2 regions of the Mesorhizobium sp. 10J20-29 genome follow, and region 2 is predicted to be linked to the other one. Evidence: predicted binding sites of a transcription regulator. Region 2 holds the regulator's gene; the other holds the start of a gene.

Region 1 (10,558 bases), 1.6 Mb from region 2:
GATTGCCACCTATTGGGGCGGCCAGCGGACCGAGGAGATCAATCGCCGCGCCTTCGCCAATTCGCTCTGCGCCATCGCGCTGATCGACAATCGCCAGGTCGGTTTCGCCCGCGCCTCGGGCGACCGCGCGGTCTTCGCCAGGATTTCCGACGTCATCGTCTGGCCGGAGCATCGCGGCAGGGGTATCGCCAGGGCGCTTGTCGAATCCCTGCTGGAGCATCCGGCGCTGAGAACCGTCTCGACCTTCACGCTCAATACATCGGACGCGCACGGCCTCTACACGCCCTTCGGCTTCCGGCCGGCGACAGACGGCAACGAGATGCGCCTCGACAGGCCCGTGAGCCCATGACCAGCTTCTTCGTCTTCCTGCGGGACAACGCGCGCTGGCTGGTCGGCGGCCTGCTCTTCACCTTCTTCTCGTCGATCGGCCAGACCTTCTTCATTGCGCTGTCGGCCGGCGACATCCGGCAGGAATACGGGCTCACCCATGGCGGCTTCGGCACGCTCTACATGGTCGCCACGCTGGGCAGCGCGCTGACCTTGCCCTATATCGGTCAGATCGTTGACCGCTACAGCGTCCGCAAGGTAGCCCTCATCATCATCCCGATGCTGGCGGCCGCCGCCGTGTCGATGGCCTTATCGGTCCATATCGCGCAACTCGTCGTCACCATCTATCTGCTCAGGCTGTTCGGGCAGGGCATGATGACCCACACCGCCTTCACCGCCATGGGGCGCTGGTTCTCGGCACAGCGCGGCCGCGCCATTTCGGTGGTGACGCTCGGCCACAATGGCGGAGAGGCGGTCTTCCCGTTGCTCTTCGTGGCGGCAACTGCCTGGGTCGGCTGGCGCTACACCTGGCTGCTGGCCGCGGCGCTTCTCCTGGTGGTTGCCCTTCCGGCCATCACGGTCCTGATTGCAGCCGAGCGCACGCCGCGCTCCACCGATCCAGCCCCGCGTGCCGCCGCCGTGCCCGACTGGACGCGCGCCGAGGTGGTGCGTGACCCGGTTTTCTACATCCTGCTGCTGGGCGTCATGGCGCCCGGCTTCATCGGCACGACGATCTTCTTCCACCAGGTCTATCTGGTCGAGCTGCGCGGCTGGTCGCTCGAGCTCTTCGCCTCGTCCTTCACCGTCATGGCGCTGATGACCATCACCTTCGCGCTGGTCTCGGGCGCGCTCATCGACCGGTTTTCCGGCGTCGCGCTGCTCCCGGGCTTCCTTGTGCCCCTGGCCTGTGCCTGCCTGGTGCTAGGTACCTTCGACGGGCAATGGAGCGCCTTCGTCTTCATGGCGTTGCTCGGACTTTCCTACGGCTTCTCGACGACGCTTTTCGGCTCGCTCTGGCCGGAGATTTACGGCACGCGCCACCTCGGCTCGATCCGCGCGCTGACGGTTGCCGTCATGGTCTTCGCAACCGCCATGGGACCCGGGCTGACCGGTTATCTCATCGACCGGGGCGTTAGCTATCCGCTGCAGATCCTCTGCATGGGCGGATACTGCATTATTGTTTCTCTTGTAATGCTTTATGTGGCAAAACAAATACGCCGCCGATCTGCCTTGTTTACACCCGAAGCATCGTCTACGGCCCAAGCATGACTGTCACCGTTCGCTTCGCACCTTCGCCGACTGGCCACATTCACATTGGCAACGCGCGCACCGCGCTGTTCAACTGGCTTTTCGCCATGCAGAACGGCGGGAGATTCATCCAGCGCTTCGACGATACGGACCTGGAGCGTTCGAAGCAGGAATATGCCGATGCCATCCTCTACGACCTGCACTGGCTGGGCATTTTCCAGGACGGCACCGAATACCAGTCGCGCCGCATCGATGCCTATGAGGTTGCGGCCGACCGCCTGCGCGATGCGGGCGTGCTCTACGCCTGCTACGAAACACCTGAAGAGCTTGATCTGCGCCGCAAGGTCCGGCGCAGCCGCGGCCTGCCGCCGGTCTATGGCCGCGAGGCGTTGTCCCTCAGCCCTGAGCAGATTGCCGAACACGAGGCCGACGGCCGCAAGCCGCACTGGCGCTTCCTGCTGCCGAACTTCGCCGACAATCCCTTCGAGACGCAGCGCACCGAGGTAACCTGGACCGATATCGTGCGCGGCGAGGAAACGGTCGACCTTGCGTCGCTGTCGGACCCGGTGCTGGTGCGCGAGGACGGTTCCTTCCTCTACACGCTGCCGTCGGTCGCCGACGACATCGAGATGGGCATCACCCACGTCATCCGCGGCGACGACCACATCACCAATACCGGCGTGCAGATCGCCCTGTTCAAGGCTCTCGGCGCCGAGCCGCCGATGTTTGGCCACCACAACCTGCTGACGACGGCATCGGGCGAGGGGCTGTCCAAGCGCTCCGGCGCTTTGTCGATCGCGGGCCTGCGTGAATCCGGCATCGAACCGATGGCGCTTGCCTCGCTCGCGGTGCTCGTCGGCACGTCCGATAACGTCGAGGCCGTTGCCTCTATGGTCGAACTTGCCAAGCGCTTCGACATCACCTCGACGTCGAAGTCGGCTTCAAAGTTCGATCCTGACGACCTCATCGCCCTCAACCGTTCGCTGCTGCTCCACATGTCCTTCGATACCGCGCGGGACAGGCTCGTTGCCTTCGGCATCACAGGCGATCGGGCCGAGCCCTTCTGGAACGCCGTTCGCGGCAACATCGAAAAGCTCTCCGACGCCGCCACCTGGTGGCGGATCGTGCACCAGGGCCCGGCCAACCCGCCGGAGTTTTCCGACAAGGACGCCGAGTTCGTCCGGACGGCGCTCGACCTGCTGCCGCCCGAACCATGGGATGCCGGCACTTGGAAGCTCTGGACGAGCGAGGTCAAGGAAAAGACTGGGCGGCGCGGCGGCATGCTGTTCAAGCCGCTGCGGCTTGCGCTTACTGGACTTGAGTCTGGCCCGGAGCTTGCAGATCTATTGCCTCTCCTGGATCGGGAAGGAACGATGGCGCGACGACCCTGACCTTGCGGTCCTCGTCGTTCACCTCCCGCTCCGGTGCGACCGGGTGCTCCGCCGCCTTGTCCGCTCCCTGTCTGCCGCCGAAGGTGATGATCGACGAGGGCGCTGGCATTTCGGGTGCGGTTTCCGGCGTTTCGGTCGCATTCGCGCCCGGGGCTGGCCTCGCGGCGATGACCTCGAATTCCTTCTGCCGGCTGCAGGCGCAATTGGCCGGGCTCGGCACGCCCGCCTGCTTGTAGAGATAGGCGGTCGGCAACTCGCTATAGGGTGCGCCTGAGCCCGGCGAGACCATGTCGCCGGATTCCTCGTCCCTCGCATCGTGATAATAGAGCTGCACCTCGGTGCCCGGACAGCTCGCCTCGCAACGCTTCTGGTCGCGGTCGAAGTCCATCGGCGAGGAGGCGTTTGACATCGGGAAGAAATAGCCGTCGCAGGTGCGTACGCACAGCGTGCGGTAGTTTCCCGGCGGCGCCGTGAAGCGGATGTGGCCGTTCTCGTTGATCCATTGCCCGTCGCGCGGCTTCAGCACGCCGAGCTTTTCGCCTTCGCCCTCTTTGAGTGGCCGGCGCACGACATCGTCGGCCGCATTGTCACGCTGGCGGATCGGCCCGCCGAAAATCTGGTCGAGGATGTTCCTGTTGCGGTCGATTCCGCCTGGCAGGCGACGCGCCTCGGTCGTGCCGTCGCGGCAGCCATTGGCGTCGAGCGCGGCGATGATCTTGGCTCGCGACTTGCCGCCGGAGGAACCGCGCGCCATCTGCGTACGCTTGCGCTGCAGCGCGTCCAGATTGCGCTCCATCTTCTCGATCTTGCCGTTGAGGGCCGCGCATTTCTTGTCGCCGCGGCCGAACAGCGAGAAGCCGCAGCCCTCCTGCCGTGCCCGCTTGCGCGCCAGCTGCAACTGCTCGCGCTGCTTGCCGATCGAGCCATCCTGCCTGCGCAACTGTGCCGACGAGGCGGTCGGCTTGTACGTGGCGGCAAGTTCGGCTTCGAGCTGGCGGCAGACGCGCGAGGCGGCAGCGGTGGGCAGGGCGGATCCGGCCAGCGCCGCGCATAGCGCAGCGATTGCTGCGATCCCCCTCAGGCCGAATGGTCCGGCGGCCATCTCGATCCAATCCCGAGCCGAAAACTGATGACTATGCCTAACTGGGGCGGGTTAACCTTCCGTTGACTTTCTCGGCGCTGTCGCCGCTAGGCGGTCGAGCAACGGCAGCTCCGGAGCCCGGTGCGCGCTCTCGGCTACGGCGATCGCCGTCATGTTGACGACGCCGCGCGAAGTCACCGACGGCGTCAGGATATGCGCCGGTTTTGCGGTGCCGAGCAGGATCGGCCCGACATGCAGCGCGTCCATCATCTGCTTGACCGTGGTCAGGGTGATGTTGGCGGCGTCGAGGTTCGGGAAGACCAGCAGGTTGGCCTCGCCCTTCAGCGTCGAATGCGGGAAGACGCGCTGACGCAGCGGCTCCGACAGCGCGCTGTCGGCATGCATCTCTCCGTCGCATTGCAGGTCTGGAGCGGCCTTCTTCAGGATGTCGGCTGCAGCGCGCATCTTCAGAGCGCTCGGCGAATCGCGCGAGCCGAAATCCGAGAAGGACAGGAGGGCCGCCTTCGGTTCGATGCCGAAGCGGCGGATCTCCTCGGCCGCCAGGACTGTCATCTCGGCAATTTCCTCGGCCGTCGGATCGACGGTGACGTGGGTGTCGGTCAGGAAGATCACGCCGCGCTGGGTGATCAGCATCGACAGCGTCGACAGGTCATGGTCGCGGCGGATATCGGAGCGCGGCCCGATGATCAGCGCGACGTTGCGCAAATGCCGTGCGAAACGGCCTTCCAGCCCGCAGATCATTGCGTCTGCGTCGCCGCGCTTCAGCGCAAGCGCTGCAATCACCGTCGGGTTGGTGCGCACCATCAGGCGCGCCGCTTCCTGGGTGACGCCGCGCCGCCCGGCAAGCTCGATCAACAGGTCCACATAGGTGCGGTAGCGCGGATCGTCATCCGGATTGATCAGCTCGAAATCCGTGCCCGGCCGGATGCGCAGCCCGTAGCGCTTGAGGCGCACCTCCACCACATGCGGGCGCCCGATCAGGATGGGCTTTGCGATGCCTTCCTCCAGCACCACCTGGGCGGCGCGCAGCACGCGCTCGTCCTCGCCGTCGGCATAGACGACGCGCTTGGCCTGGGCCGCCTTTGCCGTCGAGAACACCGGCTTCATCACCAGGCCCGAGCGGAACACGAAGCGCGACAACCGTTCCACATAGGCCGGCATGTCGTCGATCTTGCGCGCCGCGACGCCGGTATCGCAGGCAGCCTTGGCGACGGCCGGCGCGATGCGCAGGATCAGCCTCGGGTCGAAGGGCGAGGGGATCAGGAAGTCCGGCCCGAAGGTCGGCGTCTCCTCGGAATAGGCCTTGGCCGCGACGTCCGACGGCTCCTCGCGCGCCAGCGAGGCGATGGCGCGCACCGCGGCCATCTTCATCTCCTCGTTGATGGCGCGCGCACCGCAGTCGAGCGCGCCACGGAAGATGTAGGGGAAACACAGCACGTTGTTGACCTGGTTCGGAAAGTCCGAGCGCCCGGTGCAGATCATGGCGTCGGGCCGTGCCGCACGCGCCAGTTCCGGCATGATCTCCGGTGTCGGGTTGGCGAGCGCCAGGATCAACGGCTTTTCGGCCATGCCCTTCAAGAGGTCGGGGCTGAGCACACCGGCGGCCGACAGGCCCAGGAACACATCGGCCCCGTCAATGACGTCGACCAGCACGCGCGCCTCGGTGTCCTTGACGTAGGGGTCCTTCCAGCGGTCCATTTCCTCGACGCGGCCCTTGTAGGCGACGCCGTAGCGGTCGGTAACCCAGATATTCCCGACCTTCGCGCCAAGCGAGACGAGCAGGTTGAGGCAGGCAAGCGCGGCCGCACCCGCGCCCGACGTCACGATCTTGACCTTCGAGATGTCCTTGCCGGCGAGTTCCAGCGCGTTCAGCACCGCCGCCGCCACGATGATCGCCGTGCCGTGCTGGTCGTCGTGGAAGACCGGGATGCCCATGATCTTCTTCAACTGTTCCTCGACCTCGAAGCACTCCGGCGCCTTGATGTCCTCGAGGTTGATGCCGCCGAAGGTCGGTTCCAGCGCCGAGATGGTGCTCACCATGCGGTCGATGCCGGGCGCGTCGATCTCGATGTCGAAGACGTCGATCCCGGCGAACTTCTTGAACAGTACCGCCTTGCCTTCCATCACCGGTTTGGAGGCGAGCGGCCCGATGTTGCCGAGGCCGAGCACGGCCGAGCCGTTCGACACCACGCCGACGAGATTGGCGCGCGCCGTGTAGTCGGCGGCGAGGGCAGGGTCGTCCTTGATGGCGAGGCAGGGTGCGGCCACGCCGGGCGAATAGGCCAGCGCCAGGTCGCGCTGGTTGCCCAGAGCCTTGGTAGCCTGGATTTCCAGCTTTCCGGGGGTCGGATACTTGTGGAAGAACAGCGCGGCTTCCTCGAGATCGGAACGGGCGTTCTTTTCCTTGTCGGTTTCCATGCGCCTTGCGGTCTCCTCCGGGCTTCTTCCTGTCACGCTTCTAGCACGCATGGGCGAGTTTTCGATGTTGCCAGGCCGAATTTTGGATGCCTTGGCCTCGTCGCGAAAACGCCAGCGGATTCAGCTTCTTGCTGCCGCAGGCTGACAAATCGAGTCAGCCTGCCGCCGCCGCGGTGAACCGCGCCTAGAAGGCGCTGACGTAAAGTCCACCGTCCACCGGCACGTTCTGGCCGGTCATGTAGCCCGCATGCACCGAGCACAGGAAGGCGCAGATCTGTCCGAACTCCTCAGGCGTGCCGAGACGCTTGGCGGGCACGCTTTCCGCAAGCCGCTCGCGCCGCGCCTTTCCTTCGGCCGGGTCCTCCACCGACCCCGGCTCGTGCGGGCCGCGCAGCCGGTCGGTGTCGAGCTTGCCGGGCAGCATGTTGTTGATGGTGACGTTCTTGTCGGCCACCGTGCGCGCCACGCCGGCCAGGAACGAGGTCAGGCCGGCCCGGGCGCCCGACGACAGGTCGAGCCCGGGGATCGGCACGTAGACCGACAGCGATGTGATGTTGACGATGCGGCCGAAACCGCGCGCGGCCATGCCCTCGATCACTGCCTGGATCAGCTCCAGCGGGGCCACCATGTTGTTGGTCACGCCCTTCAGGATCGCCTCGCGGTCGAGTTCGGAAAACGGCCGGAAGGGCGGGCCGCCGTTGTTGTTGACCAGGATGTCGGGCGCGGGGCAGGCGGCGAGCAGCTTCTTCTGCACCGCCGGATCGGCGACGTCGCCCGGCACCTCGGTCACCCTCACGCCGTAGCGGTCGCGCAGTTCCTGCGCGGTCCGGGCCAGGATTTCGGCGTCGCGGCCGTTGACCGTCAGTTCGCAGCCCGCCTCGGCGAGCGCCATGGCGCAACCCTTGCCGAGGCCGCGGCTCGATGCGCACACGATTGCCTTCTTTCCGCGAATGCCGAGATCCATGCCTGTAGTCCTCCAGAATCTGTCTTGCAGCAGGCTATGTCCCGGCCCGCCCGGTCGCAACCGTCATACGCCTGTTGCATGAATCGGGTCTAGCGTGCGCAAGAGCAACGGTACAGAGACGCCATGCCTGTTCCCGCACCGAAGCAGTTCCGGACGCTGTTCATCTCTGACGTCCATCTCGGATCGAGGGCGGCCAAGGCCGACTTCCTGATCGACTTCCTGCGCTTCCACGAGGCCGAGACGATCTATCTGGTCGGCGACATCGTCGACGGTTGGCGCCTCAGGCGCTCCTGGCACTGGCCGCAGATCCACAACGACGTCGTCCAGAAGCTGCTGCGCCAGGCTCGCAAGGGCACCAGCATCACCTATATCGCGGGCAACCACGACGAGTTCCTGCGCATGTTCCAGGGCACGCATTTCGGCGGCATCGTCGTCGCCGACCGGGCCATCCACGAGACTGCCGACGGCCGGAAATTCCTCGTCATCCACGGCGACCAGTTCGACACGGTCGTGATGAACGCCCGCTGGCTCGCCTATCTTGGCGATCGCGCCTACGAATTGGCGATCTTCGCCAACCGCGCGGTGACGCGGGCGCGGCGCGCGCTCGGCCTGCCGTACTGGTCGTTCTCATCCTGGGCCAAGGTCAAGGTCAAGCAGGCGGTCAACTTCATCGGCGCCTTCCAGGACGTGCTGGCAGAGGAGGCACGCCGCTCTTCGGTCGACGGCGTCATCTGCGGCCACATCCATCACGCCGCTATCGAAAGATTCGGCGACATCGAATACATCAACACGGGCGACTGGGTCGAAAGCTGCACCGCGGTGGTCGAGCATTTTGATGGCACGATGGAGATAGTGCACTGGCCGCACATCCAGGCGGAGGCACCGGCCCTGACCGAACCCGTGGCTCCAGTTGCCATCGACTACCGGTCGGTCAAAGCCGCATGAATGACCTGCCGCCCTTCGCCCCTGCCTTTTCAGGCGCGTGTCGCGCCGACCGTGCCGGTGCCCCGTGGCGGATCGCCCGCAAGCCCGGCTGACCGCCACGCGCTGCGTCTCGGCGTCGTCACCCGCCTCCCGCCGCCGGCTCCTCCGGCTGGCATATGCTCGCGTGACCGTTTCGCCTGCGTGGTTGGCATGGTATGCGGGGCTGCCGCCCGCCGTTTCGGTCCCGGCGACTTCAGTGGGATGCCGGAACGTCCATGTCATTGCCGCCACTTTCGCCCGGGCAACTCGTCAAGCCGCGCCGATTCGAGTTTCGGATTGCGCTGATCTTTGCGGCCATCTTCTTCCCGATCGGCGTGCATCTTCCCTATTTCCCGCTCTGGCTGGAGGCGAAGGGGTTTGGCGCCGCCGAGATCGGCATCATTCTCGCGGCGCCCATGTTCCTGCGCATCTTCACGACCCCGCTGCTCACCGCGCTGGCCGACCGCGCCGGCGACCGGGCCAACGTGCTTGTGGCGCTCGTCCTCACCTCGCTCGTCGCTTCGCTCGGCTACTTCCTGCCGCCGAGCTACGCGATTGTGCTCGCCGTCTCGCTCGCACTCAACGTCGTCTGGGCGGCACAGTCGCCGATCGCCGATTCGCTGGCGCTTTCGGGGGTCCGCCGCTTCGGCTCCAGCTATCCCGCCATGCGCCTGTGGGGCTCGATCGCCTTTCTCTGCGCCAGCCTGTTCGGCGGCGCGATGCTCGGTATTGCCAGTCCCGACGTGGTGCCCGTCATCATAAGCTGCGGCCTGGTCTGCACGCTCGCCGTTTCGCTGACCGCGCCGCGCCTTGGCAGGCCGCGCCGTGCCTCGCCGCTTTCGGCGACCGGCATCCAGGAAGCGGCGCCGAGGCTCTTCAACCGCTATTTCCTGCTCATCGTCGCCGGCGTCGGCATCATCAATGCGAGCCACGCCCTGCTTTTCGGCTTCGTCTCGATCTACTGGAAGTCGATCGGCGTCAACGACGCTGCCATCGGCTTCCTGTGGGCCTTTGCGGTGGTGGCAGAGGTTCTCGTCTTCATGACGTTCACGCGCGTGTTCGGCTCGCTGTCGGCCACTAGCGTTCTGTGCGTCTCGGGCGCTGCGGCCGTGCTGCGCTGGGTTGCCTTTCCACTCATCGTCCCCGCCGGGCTTGGGCTCGCCGGCTTCTTCGCCGCGCAGAGCCTGCACGCCCTCTCGACCGGGCTTTTCCTCATCGGCCTGCAGAAGGTCATCGCCGAGACCGTCGCCGAGGAACGGACGGGTGCCGCGCAGGGCATCGCCTTCTTCGCCAACGGCTTTGCGATGGCCGCCGTCACGCTGGTTTCGGGTCCGCTCTACGAGAGTTTCGGCGTTGATGGCTTCTACGTCATGGCGGTCATCGCCGCCGTCGGGCTCGGCCTGATCGTGCTGGCCGGCCGCTCAGCCCCAGAGCACCGGCTCGGGCGGGAAGACTAGCGAGCCGCGGTAGGTAAGGGCGGGTGTGCGGTCGCGCGCCAGCAACAGCGGCCCGTCGAGATCGACGAAGTCGGCGCCCTGCGCCAGCAGCACCGCCGGTGCCATGGCAAGCGAGGTGCCGACCATGCAGCCGACCATCACCGACAGGCCGAGCTCTCGGGCCTGGTCGCGCATCGTGAGCGCTGCCGTCAGCCCGCCCGTCTTGTCGAGCTTGATGTTGACCGCATCGTAGAGTCCCGCGAGCCGCGCCAGGTCGTCGGCCCCGTGTACGCTCTCGTCCGCGCAGATCGGCACGGGGTGATCGATTTTGGCCAGCATCGTATCGGCGCCGGCCGGCAGCGGCTGTTCGACCAGCGCGATGCCGAGTTCTGCGGCCGCCGCCAGGTTTTCGCGCAGGTTCCGTTCGGTCCAGGCCTCGTTGGCGTCGAGGATGATGCGGCTGTCGGGCGCTGCCTCGACCACCGCGCGGATGCGGGCGATGTCGCCTTCGCCGCCGATCTTCACCTTGAGAAGCGGCCTTTCGGCATTGTCGCGCGCCTGTGCGGCCATCGCCTCGGGGCTGCCGAGCGACAGGGTGTAGGCGGTTTCGAGCGCGACCGGAGGCTCCGAACACACCCGCTCGGCGACACTTTTTCCGGCGAGTTTGGCTTCGAGGTCCCAGAGCGCGCAGTCCACGGCGTTGCGCGCC
Region 2 (10,558 bases):
CCGGACGTCTTCCTGGCCGGCGGCAAGGGCGCATCGGGCCTCTATGTCAACGAGAGCGCGGCGGGCGGCGACCTGCGCTTTGCCGAAAAGTCGCTCGACCTCGACGCCAAGGATCTCGCCAACGTGCTCGGCGCCTATGCACTCGACATCGACAATGACGGCCACCGCGACCTTGTTCTCCTGCGGCTCGGCGAGAACATTGTTCTGAGGGGCGGTCCGGGCTGTAGCTTCACCAAGGCCAACAGGCAGCTCTCGCTCGATGGCGGCCGCACCTGGACGACGGCCTTCGCCGCGACCTGGGAAGCAGGCCTGAAATACCCGACCCTTGCCTTCGGCAACTATGTCGACCGTGCCGCTCCCGGTTCGCCCTGGGGCACCTGCGAGGAAAATGTTCTCGCCCGCCCGCAACCGGGCGACAGACCCGACTACTCGCAGCCTTCCGCGCTGACCCCCGGCTACTGCGCGCTGTCGATGCTGTTTACCGACTGGAACCGCTCTGGCACGCCCTCGCTGAGGGTCACCAACGACCGCCAGTATTATCGCGGTGGCGAGGAGCAACTGTGGAAGGTCGAGCCGGAGAATCCGCCCCGGCTCTACGGCAAGGCGGACGGCTGGCAGCATTTGACGATCTGGGGCATGGGCATCGCCGAGGGCGACATCGACGGCGACGGCACGCCCGAGTACGCATTGACGTCGATGGGCGACACCAAGCTGCAGAAGCTCGACGACGAGTCGGACGAGAACCGGCCGGTCTATACGGACGTTGCCTGGGACAAGGGCGCCACCGCGCATCGCCCCTACACCGGCGGCGACCTGAAGCCGTCGACCGGATGGCATTCCGAGTTCGCCGACTTCAACAATGATGGCCTGCTCGACCTGTTCATTGCCAAGGGCAATGTCGAGCAGATGCCCGATTTCGCCGCCAACGATCCGGACAACCTCCTGATCGGCCAATGGGACGGCAGCTTCGCCGAAGCCGGCGATGTCGCCGGCATCGCATTGCCCACCAAGGGACGCGGAGCCATCGTCGAGGATTTCAACATGGACGGCATGCTCGACCTGCTCGTCGTCAACCGCGGCCAGAAGGCCAGCCTGTTCCGCAACTGCGGTGCGGTGGCCGGTGACCTGGCTCGGCCCATGGGCAACTTCGTCGGCATCGAACTGCGACAGAAGGACGTCAATCGCGACGCCGTGGGCGCCCTCATTTACGTCAAATCGGGCACCCAGACCTATGTGCGCAGCGTTCAGGTCGGCGGCGGCCACGCGGCCGGACATGCAGGCTTTATCCACGTCGGCGTCGGCACGGCGGAGCGCGCCGAGATCCGGGTCAAATGGCCGGATGGGGAATGGAGCGCGCCCTACCGGGTCTTCGCCAACAATTTCGTCATCATCGGACGCGACGCGCCCGGCGCTAAATACTGGTACCCGGCCGAGTAGCAGGCCTAGTCTTCGCGGATGGCGTAGCCGGCACCACGGATCGTGCGGATCACGTCTGGCATGCGGCCATTGTTGACTGCCTTGCGCAGGCGCCCGACATGCACGTCGACAGTGCGCTCGTCGATGTAGATCGTCTCGCCCCAGACATTGTCGAGCAGCTGGCTGCGCGAGAACACGCGTCCCGGATGGCGCATCATGAACTCCAGCAGACGGAACTCCGTCGGCCCGAGCTTGATCTCGTTCTTCTTGCGGTAGACCCGGTGCGCCTCACGGTCGAGCATGATGTCGCCGACCTTGAGCACGCTGGACAGCACTTCCGGCTTGGCCCGGCGCAGCAGGGCGCGCACGCGCGCCATGAATTCCGGCGTCGAGAACGGCTTCACCAGGTAATCGTCGGCGCCTGTCGAAAGCCCGCGCACCCTGTCGCTTTCCTCGCCGCGCGCCGTCAGCATGATGATCGGCAGCCGCTGCGTTTCAGGTCGCATGCGCAAGCGGCGGCAAAGTTCGATGCCCGAGATGGCAGGCACCATCCAGTCGAGCACAAGAAGGTCCGGTGCATTTTCCTGCAGGCGGATTTCGGCCTCGTCGCCGCGCGTCACGATCTCGACCTGGTAGCCTTCGGCCTCGAGGTTGTATCGGAGCAGCACGCCGAGCGGCTCCTCGTCCTCGACGACCATGATCTTGGGCGCAATCATTGGCTTGATGCTCTTTCCAGCGCGCTATTCCGCCAAGACCGACAGCGACGTTTCGTCGAGCTTGGGACGGGATACCGGCAATTGTTGTCCTGTAACCACGAAATAGGCGTTCTCGGCGATGTTGGTGACGTGGTCGCCGATGCGCTCGAGGTTCTTGGCACAGAACAGGAGGTGCGTGCAGGAGGTGATGTTGCGCGGATCTTCCATCATGTAGGTCAGAAGCTCGCGAAAGACCGACGTGTACTTGACGTCGATCTTCTCATCGTCGATGCGCAGGTCACGCAGGGCGTCGGCGTCGCGGGCCAGGTAGTGCTTGATGACACCGTCGACCTGGCTGAGCACCATTTCGGACATTCCCTCGATGCCATGCGCGAGGCTGCGCGGCGCCGGGCTCTGCCCGACTGCGCTGACGCGCTTGGCGATATTCTTGGCCAGGTCGCCGATCCGCTCGAGATCGCCGGCCATGCGGATGGCACCAACGACTGCACGCAGGTCCTGGGCCATCGGCTGCCGTTTGGCGATCAGGGTGATTGCCCGGTCGTCGAGTTCGCGCTGCCGCGCATCCATGATCACGTCGTCCGAGACGACCCGCTGCGCCAGCGCCCCATCGGATTGCAGCAATGCGCGGATCGCACCTCTGACCATGGTCCCCGAAAGGTCCCCCATGTCGTTGATCAGCTTCTGGATGCCGGAGAGGTCGTCGTCGAAAGAAGTGACGGTATGTTCGCCCATGATCTAGGTCCTCGTGGTCTGCCGCTTGGGAGGATGCGGCTTAGCCGAACCGGCCGGTGATATAATCCTGGGTGCGCTTGTCGTCGGGGTTGGTGAACATCTTCTCCGTCGCGCCCTCTTCGACGAGGTAGCCGATATGGAACATCGCCGTGCGCTGCGACACGCGGGCAGCCTGCTGCATGGAATGCGTCACGATGACGATCGTGTAGTTCTGCCGCAATTCGTCGATCAGCTCCTCGACCTTGGCGGTCGCGATCGGATCGAGCGCCGAGCACGGCTCATCCATCAGGATGACTTCCGGCGACACGGCGATGGCGCGCGCGATGCAGAGACGTTGCTGCTGTCCGCCCGACAGGCCGGTGCCGGACTCGTGCAGCCGGTCCTTTACCTCGTTCCAGATTGCCGCCTTCTTCAGGCTTGATTCCACCACCGCGTCCATATCGCTCTTGGATTTGACGAGGCCGTGGATGCGGGGGCCGTAGGCAACGTTCTCGTAAATCGACTTCGGAAACGGGTTCGGCTTCTGGAAGACCATTCCGACCCTGGCGCGCAGTTCGACCACGTCGATCGATGGATCGTAGATATCCTCGCCGTCGAGCGTCAGCGACCCGGCGACCGTGCAGCCGTCGATCGTGTCGTTCATCCGGTTCAGGCAGCGCAGAAAGGTCGACTTGCCGCAGCCCGACGGGCCGATGAGCGCAGTGACCTGCTTCTCGCGCACGTCGAGATCGATGCCGAACAGGGCCTGCTTACCGCTGTAGTGAACGGTAACGTCCTTGCCCTTCATCTTGATGGGAGGTTCGGTCAGCATAGGCGTCAGCTTGTCCTCGATGGCCGCTTCGGTCAGCATGTTCATGTCTTTCTACTCCATCACCAGCGACGCTCAAAACGCCTGCGCAGGAAGATTGCCCCAACGTTCATCACGGCCAGAAAGATCAACAGGATGATGATCGCCCCGGAGGTGCGCTCGACGAAAGCGCGCTCTGCCTCGTTTGCCCACATGTAGATCTGCACGGGCAATGCGGTTGCCGGGTCGAAAGGCGTCGTCGGATAGTCGGCCACGAAGGCGACCATGCCGATCAGGATCAGCGGCGCCGTTTCGCCGAGCGCCTGTGCAAGGCCAAGGATCGTGCCCGTCAGGATGCCGGGCGAGGCCAGCGGCAGGACGTGGTGGAACACCATCTGCATCTTGGAGGCGCCAAGCCCGAGCGCTGCCGAGCGGATCGACGGCGGCACGGCACGCAACGCGGCGCGGGTCGCGATGATGATGGTCGGCAGCGTCATCAGGGTCAGCACCAGGCCGCCGACGATCGACGCCGAGCGCGGCAGCTGCATGAAATTGATGAAGATAGCCAGGCCCAGCAAGCCGAACACGATAGACGGGACCGCAGCCAGATTGTTGATGTTCACCTCGATGAGGTCGGTTAGCCTGTTCTTGGGCGCGAACTCCTCGAGATAGATCGATGCGGCGACACCGATCGGCAGTGCCAGCACCAGCACAATCAGCATCATGTAGATCGAGCCGATCATCGCGACGCCGACACCGGCAGTCTCCGGGCGGCTCGATGCGCCGAAGGTGAATAGCCCGGTGTTGAAGCGTTCCTTCATGACGCCGTCCTTCTGCAGCGTCCGCATCCACTCGACCTGCTCGTCCGACACCTTGCGCCGTGCTTCCGCGACGGCCAGGTCGACCTGCCCCTTTGCCGCGGAATCGACGTCAGCCGTTGCCAGAACCCAGACAGTCTGCGTCGTGCCGATGATCGACGGATCGGAAAGGACCATGTCGCGCAACTGCGTCCGCACGCCGTTCGAGATCATGCGTCCAACATCGCGCGTCTTGCTTCGATCCTCTGGATCCACCCCGAGCTTTGCGACCAGGGCATCCTGCGCCAGGCGCGGATAATTCGCCTTCAGCAGGACATTGATATCGGTCGCCCGCTTGTCGCTGGGATCGATCACGCTCTCCTCGAAATTGATCGGCAGCTCGATCGAGGTCTGCCAGAAGGCGGTGTAGCCGTTCGAGAAAACCGTCCACAGGAGCGCGATCAGGAAGAATATGCCGGTCGCTATCGCGGCGATGCCATAGGCGCGAAACCGCTTCTCAGCCGCCTTCCTGCGCTTGATGCCGATGTCGCGCCGCACAGGTACGGCAGCGGTTCCGACGTGCGTTGCAGCGTCCGTCATTCGTACTGCTCCCGATACTTGCGCACGATATAGAGCGCGAACACGTTCATGCCGAGCGTCAGGACGAACAGCGTCATGCCGAGTGCGAAGGCAACCAGCGTCTGCGGCGAGGTGAACTCGAGATCGCCCGTCAGCTGGTTGACGATCTTCACGGTGATCGTGGTCATCGCCTCGAAGGGATTGATGGTCAGGTTGGCCGCCACGCCGGCCGCCAACACCACGATCATCGTTTCGCCGATGGCGCGCGATGCGGTGAGCAGCAGCGCGCCGACAATGCCTGGCAGCGCCGCCGGCAGGATCACCCGACGCACCGTTTCGGACTTCGTCGCGCCCAGGCCGAGCGATCCGTCGCGCATGGCGCGCGGCACCGCGGTGATGATGTCGTCCGACAGCGACGAGACGAAGGGAATGAGCATGATTCCCATCACCAGGCCGGCGGTCAGGACGCTTTGCGCCTGGATGAAGGTGAAACCCGCGATCGCCGTCGAGATATCGCGCAGGAACGGGCCGACCGTCACCAGCGCGAAGAAGCCGTAGACAATCGTGGGGATGCCAGCCAGCACCTCGAGCATCGGTTTGACGATCGAGCGCACACGCGGGGTGGCGTATTCGGCCATGTAGATCGCTGCCATGAGCCCGATCGGCACGGCAAACAGCATCGCCACGAAGGCAATGTAGAGCGTGCCGGCCAGCAACGGGATCAGGCCGAACTGGCCTTCGGCGCCTGAAGAGTCCGCAGCGGCAAAGCGCGGATCCCACACTGTCCCGAAGAAGAAGTTCGACAGCGATACGGAATGGAAGAACTGCAGCGTCTCGAACAGCATCGAGAACACGATGCCGACCGTCGTCAGGATGGCGATGGTCGATGCCGCCATCAGCATGCCGAGAACGATGCGCTCGACATTGTTGCGGGCTCGGGCGCGCACCTTGACGCCTGCGATAGCGAAATAGGCCCCGGCGAGCGCCAGGACCAGGGCAGCCAGACCGCCGATCCATGCAGCCGTAGCCATGGCCGCATTCAGCTCGATCGCCATGGGGATCATGTAGTCTTGCGTGTCGGAAGCCAGTGCCACGCCCTGCTCCGCCAGGAGCGGCCGAAGCGCTTCGAACGTCATCGGGATTTCAGTCGGTCCCGCGGCTTCCAGCTTGCGGATGCCGTCAGCCAGCCCCTTGACCATGCCGAGCGCCAGACCGCGGCTTGCAACAGCGCTTTCATCGGTCTGCGGCGGCAGATTCGCAACGGTCGAGCTTTCGATCCAGGCATTGCTGCCGATCGACCAGACGACCAGGAAAGCCAGGGCGGGCAGCACGGTAAGAAGGAAGGCCCACCAGCCGTGATAATGCACGCGCGAATGCGGCTTCTCGGACGACGAGCGCTGCTGCCCGGCGGCACGCTGGCGGCCGAGGAAGAAAGCGACGGCGCCGATGGCAACGACGATGAAGAGAACAATGGAAAACGACATTCCGGCCCACCCTTCGCGAACGCCGATGGATCGGCGCCGCTAATGTCCCAGGAAAACGCGGGCGCCAGGCGCCCGCGTTTCTGTAGCGTGAGTGGATTACATGGTCTGTCCGTCTTCGAACGCTGCGCGCTGGGCGTCGCGTTCTGCGTCCGGAGCCGGAACCAGGCCGTACTCGGCCAGCGGGCTGTCGGGACCGACCATCTGGTCGTCGAGGAAGAACTCGACATAATCCTTCAGGCCGGGAACCACGCCGAGATGCGCCTTCTTGACGTAGAAGAAGAGCGGACGCGAAACCGGATACTCGCCGGTGGAGATGGTATCGACGCTCGGCACGATGCCGCTCATCGTTGCGACCTTCAGCTTGTCGGCGTTGTTCTCGTAGAACGACAGGCCGAAGACGCCGACGCCGGACTTGTTGGAGTCGATGCGGGCCAGCGTCTCGGTGTAGTCACCGTCGATGTCGACCGAACCGCCATCCTTGCGGACAGCCTTGCATGCCGACTCGGAAGCCTTCTCGTCGAGGCCGGCAGCTGCGCCGGCTTCCATTCCGCCGAGCTCCTTGCAGCCGGCGATGAGGACCTTCTCCTCGAAGACTTCACGGGTGCCGTGCTTTTCGCCGGGGATGTAGGCAACGATGTCCCAGTCCGGCAGCGCCGGATTGACTTCGTTCCACTTCTTGTAGGGGTTGGCGACGAGCTTGCCGTCGACGACAACCTGAGCGGCAACCGCCTTGTAGACGTCGGCCGGGGTCAGCGCCCAGTCCGGACCGGCAATGTCGGTTGCGAAGACGATGCCGTCATAACCGAAGCGCACTTCCTGGATTTCCTTGACGCCGGCTTCGGCGCAGGCTGCAACTTCCTTTTCGCGGATGGCGCGCGAGGAATTGGCAATGTCGATCGTGTCTTCGCCGACGCCCTTGCAGAACTCCTTCAGGCCGGCCGAAGAGCCGCCCGATTCGACGATCGGCGTCTTGAAGTTGGGGAAGGTCTCGCCGAAGTTTTCGGCAACGATCTTGGCATAGGGCAGCACGGTGGACGATCCGGCGATCTGGATCTGGTCGCGGGCTGCGGCGTAGCCAACCGTCGCGGCGAGTGCGACGGCTGCGGCCGACGCCGTAAGGACTGATTTCTTCATTGGGCCTGCTCCTGTCGGAATTATTTCTCGGCGCCCGGTTTCGACGCCCGGGGAGGGATTAGACTCCGTTTATTACAGCTGGATGACAGATTGATGTCAGTCCGGTTACGAGTCACCGGTAACCGGCCAACCCGACTGTGCAGCCGCGCCAGCGGGCAAAACTCCGACCCGGATATGCCCGATGGAATCAAGCGCTTGGCTAGTTGCGGTGGAACCATGTCCACCCGCTCCGCATCAGAAGCTGTTACCTGAGGAAAACTCTTGCGATCCTGCCGGCCAGTTCCGGAAGCGGTTCCTCAACCGGTTTCACGAGCGGCCTCGCCGCCCTGCAAGGCCCAGCGTTCGATCTTGGCAACCAGAGCCTTGGGGCTGATCGGCTTGGGCAGATAATCGTCCATGCCGGCCTCGAGACAGCGCTCACGGTCGCCCTTCAGCGCATGGGCGGTGACCCCGATGATCGGCACGTGCCCGCCGCTCTCCGCCTCGGCGCGGCGGATTGCCCCGGTCGCTTCCAGACCGTTCATCTCGGGCATCGAGACATCCATGAGGATCATCCTCGGTTTCATCTCGCCATAAGCCGCCAGGGCCAGCTTGCCGTTGCCGACGATTTCGAAACTGTATCCCGTCTCGCCAAGGATCTGGGTGAAGACGAGCTGGTTCACCTCGTTATCTTCGGCAACGAGAATGTCGATGCTGTGGTCGCCCGTTCCGGTGCTCGCCCTTTTCTCCTGGCGCGCTGCGACAAGCGCCGTCATTGGCTCGGCTTCGGCCCCCTCGGCCTCCGCCGTTTCCGGCAGTCTGCCGCGATTCGCCTGTATGGTGGACACCAGCGTCTCGAGCAGCACCGACGATCGCGCCGGCTTGGTCAGTTGCGCGTTGATCGCCACGTTGCGGTAGAGTGGGCCGGACAGCGACTGATCGACCGATGTCAGCATCACGATCGGCGTATCCGCGATCGCCGCGGTTTGGCGCACAATCCTCGCCATCTCGGCACCGTTCATCTCAGGCATCTGGTAGTCGAGCACGATGCAGTCGACCGAGACCCCCCTCGCCTGCGCGGCCTCCAGAACCCGCAGTCCCTCCTCGCCGCTCGACGCCGCACAGGCATCGAAAGACCAGGCCGCCATCTGTTCGGCGAGGATGGCACGGTTCACCTTGTTGTCGTCGACGATCAGCACGCGCGCGCCGGTGACATCGGACGGTGTTATCTTGCGCGCCGTCTGCCGGGCGTTGGGAAGGCTGACCTCGAACCAGAAGGTCGAGCCCGCGCCCTCGGTGCTCTCCGCGCCGATCTCGCCGCCCATCAGCGCGACCAGGCGCGACGTGATCGCAAGTCCCAGCCCCGTTCCCTCGTGCCGCCGCGTCGAGGACGAGTCGACCTGGCTGAATTTTTCGAAGATGACGCCGAGCTTTTCGGCCGGGATGCCGATGCCGGTATCGGTGACGGAGATGCGAATCCTTGTCTCGGCGCCCTCCGCCTCGCCACCGACATCGACGAGCACGTAGCCGGCGTCGGTGAACTTGATGGCGTTGCCGATCAGGTTGGTGATGATCTGCCGGATGCGGCCGGCGTCGCCGACATAGGCTTCGCCGAGCTCCGGGGCGATGCGCACGACGAGCTCGATGTCCTTTTCCTTCGCCCGCGTCGATACCAGCGTGGCGACGTCCTCGATCGCTTCGGCAAGGTTGAAGGGCGCCGGATCGAGCACCAGCTGACCTGCGTCGATCTTCGAGAAGTCGAGAATGTCGTTGATGATCGTCAGCAGAGCGTTGCCCGACTTCACGATGATCTCGGTAAAAGTCTTCTGCTTGGGGTCGAGATCCGACTTAGCCAGCAACTCTGCCATGCCGAGCACGCCGTTCATGGGTGTGCGAATCTCGTGGCTCATATTGGCGAGGAATTCAGACTTCGCCCGGTCCGCCAGCACGGCTCTCTGTCGCGCCTCCTGCAGGCTGCGCTCATGCGACTTCAGCTCTGATATGTCGATGCTCGAGCCGATCAGATGGACCGTGCCGTCGCTTGCGATCAGGCGGCTCTTCCTGGCAATCAGCTGTCGCTGCGTGCCATCGCGATGGGTCAGCGTCTCTTCGGTCTCGATTGTCTCGCCGGAGCGGATGACTTCCTCGTCGCGACCGGCAAAGCCCTCGCCCTCCTCGCCAAAGAAATCGCGGTCGGTATGACCGATCGCATCATCCTTGCTGACGCCGGTCATGTAGGACCAGGCCTTGTTGATGAACTCGAAGGCCAAGTCGTCGGACTTCACGTAGGTGGCGACCGGCAGTTCGTCGAGCACGTGGCGGTAGAGCTCGATCTTGCGCATGCTCCTGCGCAGTTCCCGCTCGCGTTCCTTCTGCTCCGTGATGTCGACGCGAACACCGATGAAGGTGCCGTCCGCCGTCCGCATGTCGAAGACCTTGTACCACCGGCCGTCGGGATTGCGCCGCTCGAACACGCTGCTCGGTCGACGGTAATGCGCAAGCATCCCCTCGACCCAGGCCTCCTCGTCGGTATCGTAGAGCGCGTCGACCTCCGGCTCGCCGCTTTCGCGAAAATATCCGATCGAGTGCCCGAGGACGATTGCGTCGCGGAAGCTCGACTCCCGCTTCCATGCCGGTTTGAGGCCGGGCAAGGCCTCATGAATAATCTTGTTGGCCATCAGGAAGCGATCGTCGCTGTCATACATGACGACACCGGCAGGCAACGCATCCAGCACGTCGGCCAGGCGCTTCCGGGCTTCCTCGGCCTCGGTCTCGCGCCGCTTCAGTTCGCTGACGTCGAAGACGACGCAGGCGATATAGCTGCGGCCGCTTTTCATGCGCACCCGGTTCCGCTGCACGACGCGTGACCGTCCTATGCCCTGGAATTCGAAGTCTTCCTCGACTTCCAGACGTTCACCGGTTTTCAGCACCTGC

The links. Region 2 encodes PhoB, which activates phosphate uptake and scavenging genes when phosphate is short. Its sites were predicted from a motif close to TGTCATNNANCTGTCAT; they were not measured.
Region 1: a site for PhoB is predicted at 7,512-7,528, ahead of ACT2BZ_RS20110 (UDP-2,3-diacylglucosamine diphosphatase). Genes of this name have one in related genera too.

What each region holds. Positions count from the first base shown of each region.
Region 1 is NZ_CP199156.1:4,202,786-4,213,343, reverse strand. It holds gene ACT2BZ_RS20140 (GNAT family N-acetyltransferase) at 1-349, shown strand, start outside; gene ACT2BZ_RS20135 (MFS transporter) at 346-1,596, shown strand; gene gltX (glutamate--tRNA ligase) at 1,593-2,966, shown strand; gene ACT2BZ_RS20125 (DUF2865 domain-containing protein) at 2,884-4,068, opposite strand; gene ACT2BZ_RS20120 (NADP-dependent malic enzyme) at 4,120-6,486, opposite strand; gene ACT2BZ_RS20115 (SDR family oxidoreductase) at 6,671-7,450, opposite strand; gene ACT2BZ_RS20110 (UDP-2,3-diacylglucosamine diphosphatase) at 7,574-8,395, shown strand; gene ACT2BZ_RS20105 (MFS transporter) at 8,650-9,870, shown strand; gene dgcA (N-acetyl-D-Glu racemase DgcA) at 9,835-10,558, opposite strand, start outside.
Region 2 is NZ_CP199156.1:805,191-815,748, forward strand. It holds gene ACT2BZ_RS03920 (FG-GAP repeat domain-containing protein) at 1-1,437, shown strand, start outside; gene phoB (phosphate regulon transcriptional regulator PhoB) at 1,443-2,132, opposite strand; gene phoU (phosphate signaling complex protein PhoU) at 2,157-2,864, opposite strand; gene pstB (phosphate ABC transporter ATP-binding protein PstB) at 2,905-3,720, opposite strand; gene pstA (phosphate ABC transporter permease PstA) at 3,735-5,048, opposite strand; gene pstC (phosphate ABC transporter permease subunit PstC) at 5,045-6,511, opposite strand; gene ACT2BZ_RS03950 (PstS family phosphate ABC transporter substrate-binding protein) at 6,608-7,645, opposite strand; gene ACT2BZ_RS03955 (PAS-domain containing protein) at 7,942-10,558, opposite strand, start outside.